2 regions of the Caulobacter sp. FWC2 genome follow, and region 2 is predicted to be linked to the other one. Evidence: predicted binding sites of a transcription regulator. Region 2 holds the regulator's gene; the other holds the start of a gene.
The links. Region 2 encodes LexA, which represses DNA repair genes until DNA is damaged. Its sites were predicted from a motif close to ATGTTCNCNANNTGTTCT; they were not measured.
Positions count from the first base shown of each region.

Region 1 (9,108 bases), 530 kb from region 2:
GGCCATCCACGGCCGCATCGAGGCCATGGCCCGGGCCCAGGCGGCCCTGGCCAAGAGCCAGTGGCGGGGCGGGACCATCGGCGAGGTGGTGCGCGATGAGCTTTTGTCGTCGGTGACCGCGGCCTCGCGCGTGCGGCTGTCGGGGGCCGAGATCCCCCTGCCCGCCGACCACGTCCAACCGCTCAGCATGGTTCTCCACGAGCTGGCGACCAACGCCACCAAGTATGGAGCTCTGTCCGTGCGCGAGGGCGTCATCGATATCCGCTGGGCCTCGACCTCCGAAGGCTGGAGCCTGGACTGGCAGGAACGCGGCGGACCGCCGGCCGCCCCGCCGTCGCGCACCGGCTTTGGATCTCGGCTGATGAACAGCCTGGCCCGGCAACTGAATGGCAAGCTCGAGTTCGATTGGGGCGCGGACGGCCTGTCAGTGACCCTGACGAGCGGCCGCCCGAAACCCTAGCCGCCTCGCCCCGCTATGAGGACAGGCCAAAACCCCGCACGAAGCCGGCGACCTCGCCAGCCGGCATTGGTCTGGCGAAATGGTAGCCCTGCACCTGGTCGCAGCCATAGGCGCTGAGCGCGGCCAGCTGGTCGGGCCTCTCGACGCCTTCGGCCACGACCTTCATGCCCATGCTGGCGCCCAGATTGATCACGGCCCGGACGATGGCGTCATCCTCGGCGTTCTGGACAAAGGACTTGTCGATCTTCAGCCGATCGACCGGAAATTGCCGCAGGTTCGCCAAGCTGGCGTAGCCTGTGCCGAAGTCGTCCAGCGCGATGAGCACCCCGGTGGCGTGCAGCGCGCACACCGTCTCGGCCACGACGTCCGCGCCCCAGCCCATATAGACGTTCTCGGTGACTTCAATGGTCAGGCGGTCGGCCGGCACGTTCCAGGCCGCCAGCTTTTCAGCGATATCCTTGGCCAGGCGCCCGGTGCGGAACTGCTCGCTGGAGATGTTGACCGCCACGCGGCCAAACTCGACCCCTTCGTCCATCCAGGCGCGCATCTGGCCAAGCGCGCGCTCGAAGGCGACCTCGCCCAGTTGCAGGGCCAGGTCGGTGTCTTCGAAGGCGGCCATGAAGGCGGCCGGCGGCAAGACGCCTTGCTCGGGATGGCGCCAGCGCATCAGGGCCTCGAAGCCGGCGACCTCGTTGGCCTCCAGGTCGACGACGGGTTGATAGTAGAGGTCGAACTCGCCCTGGGCGATGGCCAGGCGCACCTCGCGCAAGAGCTCAATGCGTTGTTCGACCTGGGTGCGCATCGAGGGCTTGAAGACGACGCAGCGGTTGCGGCCGCCGGACTTGGCCTCGTACAGCGCCACGTCGGCGTTCTTGAGCAGGTGCAATGGGTCGGCGTCGGGATCGTCGTGGATTGCCGCGCCAAGGCTGGCGCTGATCGTGAAGCTGCGGCCGGCGTGCTCGACCGGCTTGCGAAGATGGCTCTGCAGCACTTCGATCGGCCGCAGGAGGTCCTCGGGCCCGTTGAGGCCGCGCAGCACCACGGCGAATTCGTCGCCGCCCAGGCGCGAGACCGTGTCGCCGCGGCGGAAAGCCTTGCCCAGGGTCCTGGCCAGGTTCAGCAGCAGGGCGTCGCCGGCGTCGTGGCCCAGGGTATCGTTGATGTCCTTGAAATGGTCGACGTCGATCATGATCACGCCGAACATCTCGCCGGTGCGTTCAGCCGCCTCGACCGCCGCATCGAAGCTGCGCTGAAACTCCGTGCGATTGGGCAGGCCCGTCAAGGTGTCGCGATAGGCCAGGAACTCGATCTTGGCCGAGGCCGCGATCCGATCGGTGATGTCCTCGTGGGTGGCGACATAGCCGCCATCCTCGATGGGGGTGTGGGAGATGCGGATGGTGCGTCCGTCGGCCAGCGCCAGTTCGCCGATGATCGACTGGCCCGGCTGGGCCTCGGCGCTGCGCGCCAGATACTCGCTCACGCCGGAGATCGGACCCTGGCCCGAGGAGAACCCGTGCTCAAGAATGGCTTCGCGCGACGTGCCCGGCGCGGTGAGCGCTGGCGTTAGTCGGTACATGGCCGTGAATGCTGGATTGCACAGGATCAGCCGCGCGTCTGCGTCCACCATGCAAAGCCCATGGGGCATGTTGTTCAAGGCCGCGGAGAGCAGGTGGATCTGCCCCGCCAGCCGCGCGCGCTCGGACTCGCCGGGGCGTCCGTGCGGGTGATGGCGATCGAGGGTGACAACGTTGGAAGACGACATGGGCGCGATCTCGGTTCAGACCTGGAGTTTGCTCGGCGATGGCTAACAACTCGTCGCCAACGGGACGTGACCTTCGGCCGCAGAGACTTCGCGCCCCCACTGGACAAGATTTCACAAGAGCGCCGACGCTCGGTCTGCGCGCTTGCGAGAACATGTCGGATGGGCGACTTAAGTTCGGCGTTGCAGAACTTGACCGTCCTGGTCCACTCCTCTGGCTTCACTGAAGAGAGACGCCCATGGCTCAGGCCCTAGCCCCCGCCGCAAATCCGGTGGACCTGCATGTCGGGTCGCGCGTTCGCATGCGCCGGAAAATTCTCGGGGTCAGCCAACAGCAGCTGGCCGACAGCCTGGGCCTGACCTTCCAACAGGTGCAAAAATACGAGCGCGGCGCCAACCGGATCAGCGCCAGCAAGCTCTACGCTGTAGCCACGGCTCTTCAGACGCCGGTGTCATACTTTTTCGAAGGCCTGGCCGACCCCCAGACTGGCGCGCCGGACGGCGCCGGCGACGCATCAGCGCTAGCGGTGCAGTCCTTCCTCAACACGCCCGAGGGGCTGGAACTCGCTGCGCTTTTTGCGCGCCTGGGTCGCGGCGCGGTTCGGCGCCAAGTGCTCCACCTGGTTCGCGCCGTCGCCTTGAACGACGACTAAAAGGTCGCCGCGATCGGCGCGGGAGGCGGACGCGACCAAGGCCTTCCCCGCGACAATTTGGCCGCGCCTCCAGGTCGCCTTACCCCTTTGAACTGGGTGAGAAGTTCCTATCTAAGACCCTGACAAAACAAGGGAGTTTAGGGTCGATGGCCGGCGGTTGGACACATGACGGGGGCGTTCTGGATCAGATCGAGGACACCGTCACCGACGGCGTCCTCAATGCGCGCGCCCGCCTCCCGGCGGGTGAAAGCCTGCTGTTCTGCGTCGCGTGCGGCGAAGACATTCCCGAGGCCCGGCGCCGCGCCCTGCCCGGCTGTCGAACCTGCATCGAATGCCAAGCTGGACGCGATAAAGAGGTCGTCTTCAGCAGCATCAATCGCCGCGGCAGCAAGGACAGCCAGCTGCGCTGACCGGTGTTCCTCAGGGGCCGGGACGGGCCTGCCGCCTTCAAGACGCGCGGCGATACCTGGACTCTGGCCCGGCGCCTTGGCCTTGGGTCCCTTCTTTGCGTTGTATCCTAACCCTTCAAGGATCAGTCCGCCGCCATGACCCGTGAACGCCTCGCCGCCGCCAGGTCGCTGATCGCCATCGACCTCGTCGGTGAGCCTACCTATCTCCAGACCCTTCCGGCCACGATGCATTTGGGCGTCGGCCAGGGTGGCCGTGTCCTCGTCTGGCTGGGCGATGACGCGGGCGATGAACCTCTGCTCGATCCGGTCCGGCCCGATCGACCGCCGGAGGTCGAGCTTCACGGTGAAGGCGCGCTGCCCCGGGCGGTGCTGAACCATCCGCGGGCGCAGCACGTGGAGACGTTCTTCGATGGCTTGGGCGACCCCGAGGCCGCGCCCTTGGGCTGGTGGCATGCGCGCGTTTGGCTGAGGGCTGCATAGCGCCTGGTCGAGCGCGCTTTTCAGCGGCTTGCGCCATCGCTAGCGTCAGGAACCATCGCAGGAGCCTTCAATGTGTTGGTGTGGACGGCCTCTCATCCCAACGGTTTGATGGCGCTTAGCGTCAACAAGCCAGTCGAGAGGAGAGCAACATGGTTACACCAGTGCGTATCGGCATGGACACGGCTAAGTCCGTGTTCCAGCTCCACGGAGTGGATGAGAACGAGATTGTAGTTCTGCGGCGCCAGCTCCGGCGCGCCGACATGATCCGCTACTTCGAAAAGCTTCCGCCGGCCCTTGTCGCCATCGAGTCCTGCGGCAGTTCCCACCATTGGGCGCGGCTCCTGGAGTCATTCGGCCACGAGGTGAAGCTGATCCCGCCGCAGTACGTGAAGCCGTACGTTAAGCGCGGGAAGAACGACGCGGCCGACGCCGAAGCGCTCTGCGAGGCCGTCACCAGGCCGACGATGCGCTTCGTGCCTGTAAAGTCCAAGGAGCGTCAGGCGGCCTGCATGTTGATGACCGTGCGCGAACGCCTGGTCATGGTGAAGTCGCAGCTCAGCAACGCTTTCCGGAGCTATGCGGCGGAGTTTGGGATCGTGGGCCCGTCCGGCCGGCAGAACGTCAACGGTCTGATCGCGCGTGTCCTCGAAGATGACACGCTGCCGGAACTGGCCCGCGAGCTGTTCCACTTCCAGGCCAAGGAGTACGCCGCAGTCGAGGCGCGCCTGGCGGAGATCGACGCGAAGCTAATGAAGTGGCACCGCGCTGACGAGCTGAGCCGGCGCATCGCCACCATTCCCGGCGTCGGTCCTATTGGCTCGACGATGCTGAGCATGAAAGCGCCGCCGGCGGAGACCTTCGGCTCCGGGCGCGACTTCGCGGCCTGGCTTGGTCTCACGCCGCGAGACCATTCGACGGGCGGTCGATCAAGGCTCGGCGGGATCACCAAGGCCGGAGATCCATCGATCCGGTCAACGCTGATCGTCGGGGCCACAGCGCTGCTGCGCCATGTGCGCCTCGGGCATACAAAGCCATCGCCATGGCTGGCCAAGCTCATGGAGCGGAAGCCGCCCAAGCTGGTCGCGGTAGCGATGGCCAACAAGTTCGCCAGGATCGCTTGGCGGCTGATGGTGTCGGGCGGAGTATACACCCGACCCGCAGCGCTGAACCCGACCTGATCTGAGACCGGCGCCCGGAAGCCAACGAGGCTGCACCCGGACCGCCCAGGAGACTTGCACGAACGAATAGATGGAAATGACCGATCGGTCGGTACGCGCGACATTCCGAAGATTGCACTGGCACCCAGATGTCGCCAATGTGTTTGGAGCGCGAGTAGCGAACACCATCTTGGCCAGCGAGGTTTCCTCGCGCAAAATAGGCCGGACATCTGATAGCAAGCGATTAGGTCAGACAGTCTATGCGTTCACTGCAAGCGGGGGGCCGTCCACATCTGCAACCTCTACGCCCTGATGAAGGCGCGCGCCGAAGTCGCCGCCTTGGCGCGGGCGATGACCGATCTCAACAACAACCAGCCGCCCATGCCCGGGATTTATCCGGACTATGCCGCGCCGATCATCGTCAATGGCGACGATGGGCGCAGGATGATGCGCGATGCGCGCTGGGGCATGCCGTCTTCGAAGGAAGCCCTGTTCGCAGCCGCGACCAAGAGGGCCGACAAGCTCCGCGCCAAGGGCGCAGAGTTCGACTTCGCCGAACTGCTGAAGATGGAGCCCGACAAGGGCACCACCAATGTGCGCAACACGGTCAGCTTGAAGACCGGCAGGATCAATACCCACTGGAAGGCCTGGCTGGGTCCGGAAAACCGCTGCCTCGTCCCCTTCACGTCGTTCGCCGAACCCGACCAGGACCATGAGAAGACCCGCAAGAACATCTGGTTCGCCCTCGATGAGAGCCGTCCCGTCGCCTTCTTCGCCGGCCTCTGGACGCCGCACGCCTGCGTCAGAATGATCAGCAAGGGTTGGGAGGATGTCGTCGCCTATGGCTTCCTGACCACGGACTCCGCCGAGCCGGTCAGAACCTACCATTCACAGGCCATGCCGGTGATCCTGACCGAACCGGAGGAATGGGATCTGTGGATGAGCGACGCGCCATGGAGCGAGGTCGCCAGGCTTCAGCGTCCGCTTCCGGAACGCCTGAAGATCGTCGCGGTCGGCGGCAAGAGCGACGAGATCATTCCAGCCTGATCGGCTCAGCGGTCCGGCGGCGTCCAGGACCAGACGCCATCGTAGAGGTGCGGAAAGACGGCCACGTCCTTGGAACCGCAGCCCTCCTCGCCGGTGCAGGACAGGCGCGCGGCGATATCGGCGATCTTGACGTCGACCCGACGCTCGAACTTCTGGACCAAGTCCTCCGGCGTCCATTCGATCAGCCGTGGGCACGCGCGACAGCAGATCGCCAGCGAGTAGCCCTTGGTGAGGTAGGTCCGGACCGTGTCGGCGCCGACCTGGCCAAGGTGGAACCGGCGGATTAGCGCGTCGGGCGGGCGCTTGAGGGTCGAGGGTGGCTTCGGCGCCAAGGGCGATCTCCGGATCAACAGCGCAGATATCAGATCGCCCGAGGGCGTCACAGCCTGTAGCAAATCGGCCAGGCGTCCGGCTTGGGCAAGCCCGCGTCAGTGCCCTCCTTCGACCCAGGGCACGCCGGCGTCACGGAAAGCCTGGGCCAAGGCCGCCTCCAGGTCGAGCGACTCCCACGGGCGCATGGGGTTCAAATGTTGCGTCAGGGCCGGCGCCAACCGCACGCCAAAGCGCTTGGCCGCGCCGCTGGCCTTGTAGCCTGCCTTGTGCTGGTCGAAGCGCAGGTGCGGATCCCGCGAGGTCTGGCCGACATAGAGGCCCCAGGGGTCGGTGCGGCGCGGGTCGTGCAGGATGACGACGTAGACAGAGTGCTTGGCGCCCTTGGCGCGGTGGGTTGTCGCCTTGAAGCCGCGCGCGGCGCGTTCGGCTCTCGGCCACCAGGCGGGAAGGCTGGACTGGACCATCCTCCGAGCCTAGGTCGTGGGGTCTTTCAAGCCTAGTCGTCGTCGGGTGATCCGAACAGGCGCACCACCAGGATCGCGTCCGGGTCGCCGTCGTCAGCCATTTCCAGGGTCTGAGGGCTGGTTGTCTCGGCGACGAAGATGTCGAGATGGGCCTCATGGACCTCGGTCCAGTTCAGCATCTCGCCCGGCATGACGACCCGCATATCCGGATCGAACCGTCGCAGCTGCGCGATCAGCTCGCCGACCGTGAGGGCGCCATAGGGGTCGCGTCGGGCGGCGATGGCGTCCTGTCGCCGCTGCAGATAGGCCCAGGCGCGACGCAGGGCGACGAGCGGTTTGCGCCGCCAGCGCTGGGGGCGTGGGTCAGACAGCTTGAGCCCTGGCATAGATGGACGGCTCCATTGGCGCGAAGGCGAAACAGCCGGCGTCGGAGCAGCCGCGTCCTCCCTCTTGGTGACCAAGGCGCGAGGACGGCGCGCGGTTCCTCGCGCTCATCGTTCTTGGATAGCCCCAACCGGCCCAACCGGCCCAACCGGCCCAGCTTACGTCAACCCCGGTCGCCGCCAAAAAATTCCGATTCCCCTCAAAGCCTTGGCGCGCCTGCATCTTGGCCTTGGCGTGCGCCTGCGCCGCACCCAGGCCCCGTTGACTCTCGCTGATCGACGAGAACAAAGATGGAACATATCCATTTTAGCAGCATGACCCCTTCAAGCCCCTCACCCCCGCCCCCTGTCGCGCTCGACGCGCTTCGCCGCCAGGTTCACGCCCTCGAGGTCGAAGGCCGTGCGACGCGCGCGGTGTTGCCGTTTGGCGTCGCCCAGATCGATGAGCGGTTGCCCGGTGGCGGCTTGCTGCTCGGCGGGCTGCACGAGGTGGCCGGCGGCGCGGATGGCGCGCTGCACGGCGCGGCCGCGGCGCGCTTCGCCGCCGGGATCCTGGCCCGCGCCGACGGCGATGTCCTGTGGTGCCTTCGCCAGCGCGACCTTTTCGCCCCGTCCCTGGCCCAGGTCGGCCTGCCGCCCGAGCGGGTGATCTTCGCCGAGGCCGGCGACGAGGCCGGCGTCCTGGCCTCGATGGAGGAAGGCCTGCGTCACCCGGGCCTGGCCGGGGTGGTCGGCGAGGTCGCCAAGCTGTCGATGACCGCCTCGCGCCGCCTGCAGCTGGCGGCCGAGAAAAGCGGCGCGATGTGCATCGCCATCCGAAGATGGAGACGGGTGGCGGACGCGGCCGATCTTGGCCAGCCGACCGCGGCCCTGACCCGATGGCGGGTGTCGGCCCTACCCTCCTCACCGTTGCCTGTTCCCGGCGTGGGCCGTCCCCGCTGGTTTCTCGAACTTCTCCGCTGCCGCGCCGGCGACGCCTTCGACATCGAGCTGGAAGCCTGTGACGCCAAGGGTCATCTCCGTATTCCTGCCCCGCTGGCCCACCGACCGGTTGGCCCGGATGCAGGCCAGAACGCCCCCGGCTGGGACCGCACCGCCGCCTGACGTCCCTATCGTCATGGTCGGACGGGTCGGCCGGCGCCGGGCGATCGCGCATATGAACCTGGCCGCCGCCCGCACGGGTCTGCGCCTTGGCCAGGCGGTCGCCCACGCCACGGCCCTGGTCCCGGGCCTGGTGCTGCGCGATCTCGACGCGGCCGGCGACCAGGCCGCGCTCGAGCGGTTGGCCCTGTGGGCCCAGCGGCTCTACTCGCCCACGGTCGCGGCCGACCCGCCCGATGGCCTGGTCATCGACGCCAGCGGCTGCGCGCATCTGTTCGGCGGCGAGGAGGCGATGCTGATCGACATCCGCCAGCGCCTGGCCAAGGTCGGTTTGGCCGCGCAGGTCGCCATCGCCGACAGTTGGGGCGGCGCCCACGCCCTGGCCCGCTACGGCCGCCGGGCGATCTTCATGGCCGCGCCCGGCGCGACCGGCCGTGACCTGCGCGACCTGCCGGTGGCGGCGCTGCGGCTGCCGGGTCCGCTGGTCCAGGTCCTCGCCAAGCTTGGCTTCGACACCATCGGCGAGCTGGAGGCCACGCCCAAGGGGCCGCTGGCCCATCGCCTGGGCCTGGAGCCCATCCGCCGGCTCGACCAGGCCTTCGGCCGCGAGCGCGAGGCGCTCGAGCCGGTGTTCGCGCCCCAGACCCTGCGCACGGCCAGGGTGTTCGCCGAGCCGATCGGCGCGCCCGAGACCCTGGCGCGGTATCTGGGCGCGCTGACCCTGGAGCTTTGCGCCCTGCTGGAGGCCGCCAGCCTGGGCGCAAGGTCGCTCGACGCCTTCTTCTTCCGGGTCGACAACCGCATCGAGACCGCGCGGATCGGCCTGGCCGTCCCGGCCCGCGACGCCAAGCGCCTGACCCG
Region 1 covers NZ_PEBF01000001.1:2,797,183-2,806,290, forward strand. Annotated here, with positions in the region: gene CSW62_RS13405 (PAS domain-containing protein) at 1-460, shown strand, start outside; gene CSW62_RS13410 (bifunctional diguanylate cyclase/phosphodiesterase) at 474-2,222, opposite strand; gene CSW62_RS13415 (helix-turn-helix domain-containing protein) at 2,459-2,872, shown strand; gene CSW62_RS13420 (DksA/TraR family C4-type zinc finger protein) at 3,019-3,282, shown strand; gene CSW62_RS13425 (hypothetical protein) at 3,418-3,762, shown strand; gene CSW62_RS13430 (IS110 family transposase) at 3,912-4,940, shown strand; gene CSW62_RS13435 (SOS response-associated peptidase family protein) at 5,211-5,966, shown strand; gene CSW62_RS13440 (hypothetical protein) at 5,972-6,298, opposite strand; gene CSW62_RS13445 (hypothetical protein) at 6,395-6,763, opposite strand; gene CSW62_RS13450 (hypothetical protein) at 6,796-7,149, opposite strand; gene CSW62_RS13455 (ImuA family protein) at 7,462-8,250, shown strand; gene CSW62_RS13460 (DUF6504 family protein) at 8,264-9,108, shown strand, end outside.
Region 1: CSW62_RS13455 (ImuA family protein) is a predicted target of LexA. The motif match lies at 7,429-7,446, and genes of this name have one in related genera.

Region 2 (9,108 bases):
TGTCGGGCGTCAAGCGCGACGCGGCGGTCTGGGTCTAGGGCCGCCAGCATGTCCGACGCTTTCAAGCCGCTGCTGGCCAAGCTGGCCGACGGCCAGACCCTGGACGACGCCGACGCAGAGATCTTCTTCGCGGCCTGCCTGCGCGGCGAGCCGACCCCGGCCCAGGTCGCGGCCGCCGTCACCGCCATGCGCCTGCGCGGCGAAACGGTGGGCGAGATCGCCGCCTGCGCCCGCGCCATGCGCCGCGCCGCCGTCCAGCTGGAGCATCCCTACGAGGTCATCGACGTCTGCGGCACCGGCGGCGACGGCCTGCACACGCTGAACATCTCCACCGCCGTCGGCTTCGTGGCCGCCGGAGGGGGCTTGAAGGTCGCCAAGCACGGCAACCGCGCCATCACCTCGAAGTCCGGCACGGCCGACGTCCTGACCGCCCTGGGCGTCAATATCGACGCCACGCGCGAGCAGCAGCGGCGCGCCCTGGACGAGGCCGGAATCTGCTTCCTGTTCGCCCAGGCCCATCACGGCGCCATGAAGCACGTCTCGCCGATCCGCCAACAGCTGGGCTTCCGCACCATCTTCAACCTGCTGGGCCCGCTGACCAATCCGGCCGGCGCCAGGCGACAGGTGGTCGGCGTCTCGGCCCCGCGCTTCGTCGAGCCGATCGCCAAGGCTCTGGGCGCGCTGGGCGCCGAGCGCGCCTGGTCGGTGCACGGCTCGGGCATGGACGAGCTGACCACCACGGGCGAGACCGAGGTCGCAGAATGGCGCGACGGCCGCATCCATCTGTTCAAGATCACGCCCGAGGCGGTTGGTCTGCCGCGCGCCTCGCTGTCGGACATCACCGGCGGCGATCCTGACTTCAACGCCGCCGCCCTGACCCGCCTGTTCGACGGCGAAAAGGGCGCCTATCGCGACATCGTGCTGCTGAACGCCGCCGCCGCCTTTCTGGTCGCCGACAAGGTCGAGACCCTGGTCGAGGGCATCGCACTGGCCGCCGACGTCATCGACGAAGGCCGCGCCAAGGCGGCTCTCGCCGACCTGGTGGCCGCAACCAACACGGAAGCCGCCGCATGACCGACATCCTCGCCAAGATCGCCGCCTACAAGCGCGACGAGGTCACCGACCGCAAGCGTCGGCGGACCCAGGCCGCCCTGGACTCCGCGGCCCGCAACGCCTCGTCGCCGCGCGGCTTCAAGCGCGCGCTCGCCCAAGGCCACGCGCCCGGCAAGCTGTCGCTGATCGCCGAGATCAAGAAGGCATCGCCCTCCAAGGGCCTGATCCGCGCCGACTTCGATCCGCCGGCCCTGGCCCGAAGTTACGAGGCCGGCGGCGCGGCGTGCCTGTCGGTGCTGACCGACGGTCCCAGCTTCCAGGGCGCCGACGCCTATCTGATTGACGCCCGCGCGGCCGTCAGCCTGCCCTGCATTCGCAAGGATTTCCTGGTGGATCCCTGGCAGGTGTCCGAGAGCCGCGCCCTGGGCGCCGACGCCATCCTGGTCATCCTGGCGATGATCGACGACGTCCTGGCCGCCGAGCTGATGGCTGAGGCCAAGCGCCTGGGCATGGACGCCCTGGTGGAGGTCCACGACGAGGCCGAGATGGCCCGCGCCGGCGCCCTGGGTTCAGACCTGGTGGGCATCAACAACCGCGACCTGAAGAGCTTCGTCGTCGATCTGGCCGTCACCGAACGGCTTTCGGCCCAGGCGCCGAAAGACGCCCTGCTGGTCACCGAGAGCGGCATCTTCACCCACGACGACGTCGTGCGGATGGAGGCGACCGGGGCCAAGGCCATGCTGGTCGGCGAAAGCCTGATGCGCCAGGCCGACGTCACGGCCGCCACCAAGGCCCTGCTCGGCTAACCGGAAGGGGGTACGCGCCATCTGGCGTTTTCCCCTTCGCCCGCTCACAGTCCAATCAACAAGAAAAGCCGCCGCGCCAGGACGTTGGCGGCGCCACGCGAGGAAGCGCGAATGCATTGGATCGCCCGCGTGGTGAATTGGTCCCTGGTCGCCTTTTTCAAGCGCGAGGGCTGGACGATCGAAGGCTCGGCGCCGACCACGACGCGCAAGTTCGTGATCATCGCCGCTCCGCACACCAGCAACTGGGACTTCGTCTACTTCCTGGGGGCGGCCGACGCGCTGAACTTGAAGCTCAGCTTCATGGGCAAGGCGTCGCTGTTCCGCTGGCCGTTCGAGAAGCTGATGAAGGACCTGGGCGGCGTGCCGATCGATCGCTCCCAGTCGCGCGATACGGTCCAGGCCATGGCGGACGAGTTCGCCCGCCGCGACGAATTCATGCTGACGATCGCGCCCGAGGGTACGCGCGGCAAGGCGGGCGGCTGGAAGACAGGCTTCTACAACATCGCCCTGAAGGCTGGCGTGCCGATGGTGCCCGGCTTCATGGACTACAAGCGCAAGGTGGTGGGCCTGGGTCCGGCGATGATCCCCAGCGGCGACTACGAGAAGGACCTGGCGACGCTGGCGGCGTTCTATGCCCCCGTCACGCCCAGGCACCCGGAACTAAAGACCATCCTCTAGGGTGGATCAGCGGCCGGGTTGGCTGAGGCTTGGCCGCTCGCTAGGGTCCGATCCGCTCTACACAAAAAGGAATCGGATGCGGGCCTTTCTCTCCAATCTGCGGCGCGCCCTCTCCCTGACGCCAGCGCCGCCGCCGTCCGACGCCGTCGCCGCTCCGCAGGAGCTCTGGCACCTTGTCGGCGCCGCCGACGCCGACTTCATCCGCGTGGGCCAGCAGTTCAAGGAACTGTTCGTCGCCGCTGGCCTACAGCCGCATCACGCCATCCTCGACGTGGGCTGCGGCATCGGCCGCGCCGCCGCGCCGCTGGTCGACTATCTCGATGCGAAAGGCCGCTATGCGGGCTTCGACGTGATGACCCAGGCCATCGACTGGTGCAAAGCCAACATCGCCATCGGCGATCCACGCTTCGAGTTCACCCACGCCGACATGCACAGCGACCGGTACAATCCGGAGGGCTCGCAGCCGGCCAGCACCTTCGTCTTCCCCTATCCGGACGCCAGCTTCGATTATGTCTGGCTGGGCTCGGTGTTCACCCACCTGCTGGCCGCCGATCAGGCCCAGTTCGCCCGCGAGATCGCGCGGGTGCTGAAGCCGGGCGGGACCAGCATCGTCTCCTGGTACCTGATCGACGACGAGGCCCGCGCCAACACGGGCAACGGCGAGATCGCCTTCGACTTCGTCCACGCCCTAGACGGTTGCTGGACCGCGACGCCCGACCTGCCCGAGGCGGTGATCGGTTACGACCTGAAGCCGATCCTGGCGCAGTACGAGGCCCTGAACCTCGACGTGCTGAACCAGGCCCTGGGAGTCTGGCGCCGCCAGCCGATGCAGGACCAGGACATCATCATCGCCCGCAAGCGCGCCTGAAAGCTTTCGTTAAGCTTTTGATTCTGGTCGCCTTTTCTATTTGGCCAAGGTCTAGTCTTTGAATTTCCTGGCCTTTTGGCCACCAGCGACGCTCGACTTGACTTTAAGGCGGAACGCCTAGAGAACATTCGCGAGGTTTGCGGTTTGTTCCGCGCTCCAGCCGAGGTCGACATGCTTACCCGCAAGCAGCACGAACTGCTGATGTTCATCCACGAGCGGATCAAGGAGACCGGCGTCTCCCCGTCCTTCGACGAGATGAAGGAGGCCCTGGACCTGGCGTCCAAGTCGGGCATCCACCGGCTCATCACGGCTCTGGAAGAGCGCGGCTTCATTCGCCGTCTCGCGCACCGGGCGCGCGCGCTGGAAGTAGTGAAGCTGCCGCAACAGGCCACGACGGCCGCTCCGCCCAAGGGGCGCGGCGCCTTCCGGCCGCAGGTGTTCGAAGGCGGCGGCGCGCCGTCGTCGGCTCCCGCCCCCGCCGCGCCGGCCAATGACAGCCGCGAACTGCCGATCCTGGGCAAGATCGCCGCCGGCACGCCGATCGACGCCATCCAGCACGAGCGTGAGCGCCTGCCGGTGCCTGAATCGATGCTGGGCAATGGCGAGCACTATGTCCTCGAGGTGCAGGGCGACTCGATGATCGAGGCCGGCATCCTCGACGGGGACTATGTGATCATCAAGAAAGGCGACACCGCCACCTCGGGCGAGATCGTCGTCGCCCTGGTCGGCGAGGAAGCCACCCTCAAGCGCCTGCGCAAGAAGGGCGGCTCGATCGCCCTGGAAGCCGCCAATCCGAAATACGAGACCCGCATCTTCGGCCCCGACCAGGTCGAGGTGCAGGGCAAGCTGGTGGGGCTCATTCGCCGGTATCACTAGGCGCTTCAGAGCGCTGGAAATTCGGCCCCGATCTTCATCCGAGGATCGGGGCCTTTTCGTATGGGGTGGCACTTAAAGCCGCCCTTCCTCCGCCAGACGCTTGGCGGCCATGTCGAACCCGGCCCAGGCCGCCGCGGCCAGCGCGCCGCCGGTGCTGACCCGGCGCACGCCCAGCGCGCCAAGGCCCTCGACGGACATCTCAGGTCCCCAGAACAGCACATTGACCGGCTTGGGCGCCACGACCTGGACGATGGCCCTGATCTCCTCCGGATCGGTCACCGCCGGAGCGTAGAGACAGTCGGCGCCCGCCGCCGCGTAAGCCTTGAGCCGCTCCAGGGTCGGGGGGAGGTCACGGTTTCCGCGCAGATAGCCCTCGGTGCGGCCGACTAGGATCACGTCCTGGCCCGAAGCGTCGATCGCCGCGCGGGCGGCTTTCAGACGGTCGACGGCGACCGGCAGGTCGTAGAGCGCCGAGCCCGACCAGTCCTCGATCGACAGGCCCGCGACGCCGGCCTCGATGGCCAGGCTCACGCTCTCGGCGACGCCCTCCACCGTTTCCGAAAAGCCGTTCTCGAAGTCCGCGTTAACCGGCAGGTCCGTGGCCGCGCACAGCTGGCGCAGATGCAGGATCGCCTCGTCGCGCGTGATCTGTCCGTCGTCCTTGCCCAGCGCCCAGGCTGCTCCGGCGCTGGTCGAGGCCAGCGCCTTGAAGCCCAGCTTCTGCAGGCGCCTGGCGCTGCCCGCGTCCCAGGGGTTGGGCAGGGTGAAACAGCCTTCGGCATGCAGCGCGCGGAAGGCCGCGCGACGGGCGCTGAACGGATTGGACATCGGACTTCCTCCTGCGGGTGACGCCCCGCCCTTCTCACGACGTTTAGCGGGCGCTGGTGACATCGGCTGTCAGCAGACGGCTCTCCGATGGACGGCTCCACGGCCGATCGCCGCGCAGGGGCTGAGCCCAGACGATGCGCCAACCGTCGGAACGGTGATAGAGCTCGGCGGCGCCGCCCTGTTCGAAATCCTCGGCGGTCAGCAGCACGGTGTCGGCGCACAGGGGCGGGGTTCGAGCAGGAGCCGGCCCGCGGATCACCACCACCTCGCTGCGGACGCACAGGCCCGACAGTGTCTCGGCGTCGGGCGTCTTACGGCTCCAGGCCAGAGACAGCCGCACGGGGGCGCCCGATTCCGGCGCGCATACCCGCTTGTCACAGGCATAGAGGCTCCAGGTCGCCGGCGTCAGGCCGCGCCGCCGCGCCCACAGCTCGGCGCCGAACCGCTTGGCGTCGGTGCGCAGCAGCACGGCGGCGTCGCCCGAGCGGACGGCGGCGGTGGCTCCGTCGGCGGCGATCCAGGCGTCCGGCGCGGCGGGTCTTGGCCACAGGGCGACCGCCAGGGCCAGCGGCGCGCCGATCCAGCGCAGCCGACCGCGCCAGAGACACAGGATCATCAGGCCCAGGAAAGCGACCACCAATACCTGCGGCGGCGCGCTGGCCACGATCCGCTGAGCGCCATGGGCGTCGGCGAAGCCGTTGGCGATCCCGACCATGCCGTCGACGCCCCAGCCGGCCACCGTCAGGAAGGGCGCGCCCAGGCCGAACGGCTCCAGCAGGGTCCCGACCGCCAGGAACGGCATGATCACGAACGACGACAGCGGCGCGACCGCCAGGTTGGCCGGCAGGCCCCAGACGGCGACGCGGTTGAAATGCTGCATGGCGAACGGCGCGGTGGCCAGGCCCGCCACCAGGCTGGCCGCGACCGAGGCCGCCAGCCAGGTCAGCCCCGCCTGCGGCCAGCGGATCCACCACGGCGTCGAGATCTCCTTTACCGGCCTCGGCCAGCTCTCGGCCAAGGCCACCAGGGCGGCGGTGGCGGCGAACGACATCTGGAAACCGGGCTCGCCCGCTGTTTCGGGCTTCATGGCGAGGATCAGCAACGCCGCGACGGCCAGGCCGTGCAGGGTGATGGCCCGTCGATCGAACAGGATGGCCAGGAACGCCACGCTGGCGGTGATCGCCGAGCGCTCGGCCGGCGGCGGCGCGCCGGAAATGACCAGATAGCCCAGCACAGCGACCAGCCCCGCCACCGCCGCGATCTTCTTGCCCGGCGCCCGCAGAGCCAGCCACGGCCAGGCGGCGACGCCCAGCCGCACCGCGCCGAAGACGAAGCCGCCGACGATGGCCATGTGCAGGCCCGAGATCGACAGGATATGCGCCAGGCCCGAGGCGCGCATGGCCTCGGTCTGGTCCTCCGTGATCCAGGCCTCGTGGCCGGTGACCATGGCCGCGCCGATGCCGCCGCTGCTGGGCCCCATGCGCGCCAGGATCCGCTGGGCCAGGCTCCAGCGGAAAGCATTGACCGCCATGGTCACGCGCACGGTCAAAGGCGGCGGATCCAGCCGCGTCACCCCCAGTTCGCCGATCACGAAGCCGACGCCGCCGATCGAATCGAACCAGGCGTCCCGACCGAAGTCGTAGGACCCCGGCGCGGCTGGCGGCGGCGGCGGTCCCAGCATGGCGCGCAGATGAACGGCCTGGCCCGGAGCCGGCGTTTCATTCTCGCCGATCGTCACCCGGATCCGGTGTGGCGTCCTGTCAGCCGACAACCCAGACACCGCCACTGGCGCGATCAGCAGGCGCGGCCCGCCCGCGCCAGGACTGACGACGTCGACCACGAAGCCGTCAACGCGCCGCACGACCCGCTCACCGCTCACCAGGGGCGCGGCCACCCGGTCGCTTCGGATCTTGGCGGCCAGACCGCCGGCGGCCCCGAACGCGGCCAGACTGGCTAGCACGACAAGGCCGCGGGGGGCATTCCATCGCTGACAGACCCACCAGACCGCCGTGAACGATCCGGTCGCCAAGACCAGCATCCAGAGCGCGGGTTCGACGCCAGCCTCCAGATAACTCGACGCCCCAAGACCGAACGCCACCGGCGCCCACAGGAACGCCCGATCCAGATTGACTCGCCCTTCCGTCAGCAGGGCGGCCTTCGCGGCGGACCAGGACAGGCGCGGGGCGGACGTAGACGGCGCAGGTCCAGCGACTTCAGCACCTAACACCCGGAAACCCTTGTACTTTTGACGAATGAGCCAAGATCGGCGCCACGCGGAAAACCGCTAGGTCCGGCGCGAAGCGGCGTGCTAAGACGCGCCGCCCAAGCCGCCTTGCGGTTCGTGCTCGTCAACGCCATTTCGCGTCCAGCCCCACAGTCTTGAAGCCCATGTCGAACCCCACTCCCACCGGCCCCATTGCGACGGGCGTCGTTACGCGCTTCGCGCCCTCGCCCACCGGTTTCCTGCATATCGGCGGCGCCCGCACGGCGCTGTTCAACTGGTTATATGCACGCCATACGGGAGGGAAGTTCCTTATTCGCGTCGAGGACACCGATCGCGAGCGTTCCACCGACGCGGCCGTCGCGGCGATCTTCGAGGGCCTGAACTGGCTGGGCCTGGAATCGGACGACGAGGTCGTCTTCCAGCACACCCGCGCGCCGCGTCACGTCGAGGTCGTGCACGAACTGCTGGCCAAGGGGCGCGCCTATCGCTGCTGGATGACCGTCGAGGAACTGGAAGTCGCCCGCGAAAAGGCCCGCGCCGAAGGCAAGGCCATCCGCTCACCCTGGCGTGACGCGCCCGAAGGCGACCTGGCGGTTCCTCACGTCATCCGCTTCAAGGGCCCGCTGGACGGCGAGACTGTGGTCAACGACCTGGTCAAGGGCCCGGTGACGTTCAAGAACATCGAACTGGATGACCTTGTCCTGCTGCGCGCGGACGGCGCCCCTACCTATAACCTGGCCGTGGTCGTCGATGACCACGACATGGGCGTCACGCACGTGATCCGGGGCGACGACCACCTGAACAACGCCGCCCGCCAGAGCCTGATCTATCAGGCGATGGATTGGGACCTGCCGGCCTTCGCCCACATCCCGCTGATTCATGGTCCCGACGGCGCCAAGCTGTCCAAGCGCCACGGCGCGCAGGCGGTCGGCGAATTCGCCGATCTCGGCTACATCGCCGAAGGCATGCGCAACTACCTCGCGCGCCTGGGCTGGGGCCATGGCGACGACGAGGTGTTCAACGACGAGCAGGCGATCGCCTGGTTCGACGTCGCCGACGTGGTCAAGGCGCCGGCGCGCCTGGACTGGGCCAAGCTGAACCACATCAACGCCCAACACCTGCGCAAGGCCGACGACGCCCGCCTGACCGACCTGGCGCTCGACGCCGCCCAGAAGCGCGGCGAGCCCCTGCCCGCCGACGCCCGGGAGCGGATCGCCCGCACGGTTCCGGAAGTGAAGGAAGGCGCCAAGACCATCCTGGAGCTGGTCGATCACTGTGCGTTCGCACTGAAGGTCCGACCGTTCGCGCTGGAAGAGAAAACCCAAAAGCAGCTGACCGAAGAAACCGTCGAACGCCTCAAGCGCCTGCGCGATCAGTTGGCGGCCGCGCCGGCCTTTGACGCGGCGACGCTGGAAACGGTGTTGAAAACGTTCGCGGAATCGGAAGGCGTCGGCTTCGGCAAGTTCGGTCCGGCGCTGCGCGGCATTCTGACCGGCGGCTCCCAGGCGCCTGATCTTAACAAGACCATGGCAGCACTCTCCCGCGAAGAGAGTTTGGGGCGCCTTGACGACGCCCTGGCGACGCGCGCATGAGGCGCTATAACGCACCTGCGAAAACGAAAGTTGGACTGCCCATTCCATTTATGAACGGGGCCAATTTATGAAGGGGTCTAAGTATGACCGATAAAGCCACGCTGACGATCGGCGACAAGAGCTACGACCTGCCGATCCTCAAGGGCAGCACGGGTCCGGACGTCCTCGACATCCGGAAAGTCT
Region 2 covers NZ_PEBF01000001.1:2,262,690-2,271,797, reverse strand. Annotated here, with positions in the region: gene CSW62_RS10890 (aminodeoxychorismate/anthranilate synthase component II) at 1-38, shown strand, start outside; gene trpD (anthranilate phosphoribosyltransferase) at 49-1,074, shown strand; gene trpC (indole-3-glycerol phosphate synthase TrpC) at 1,071-1,859, shown strand; gene CSW62_RS10875 (lysophospholipid acyltransferase family protein) at 1,971-2,537, shown strand; gene CSW62_RS10870 (class I SAM-dependent methyltransferase) at 2,614-3,405, shown strand; gene lexA (transcriptional repressor LexA) at 3,577-4,281, shown strand; gene CSW62_RS10860 (isocitrate lyase/phosphoenolpyruvate mutase family protein) at 4,354-5,109, opposite strand; gene CSW62_RS10855 (ComEC/Rec2 family competence protein) at 5,153-7,285, opposite strand; gene gltX (glutamate--tRNA ligase) at 7,498-8,925, shown strand; gene gltA (citrate synthase) at 9,009-9,108, shown strand, end outside.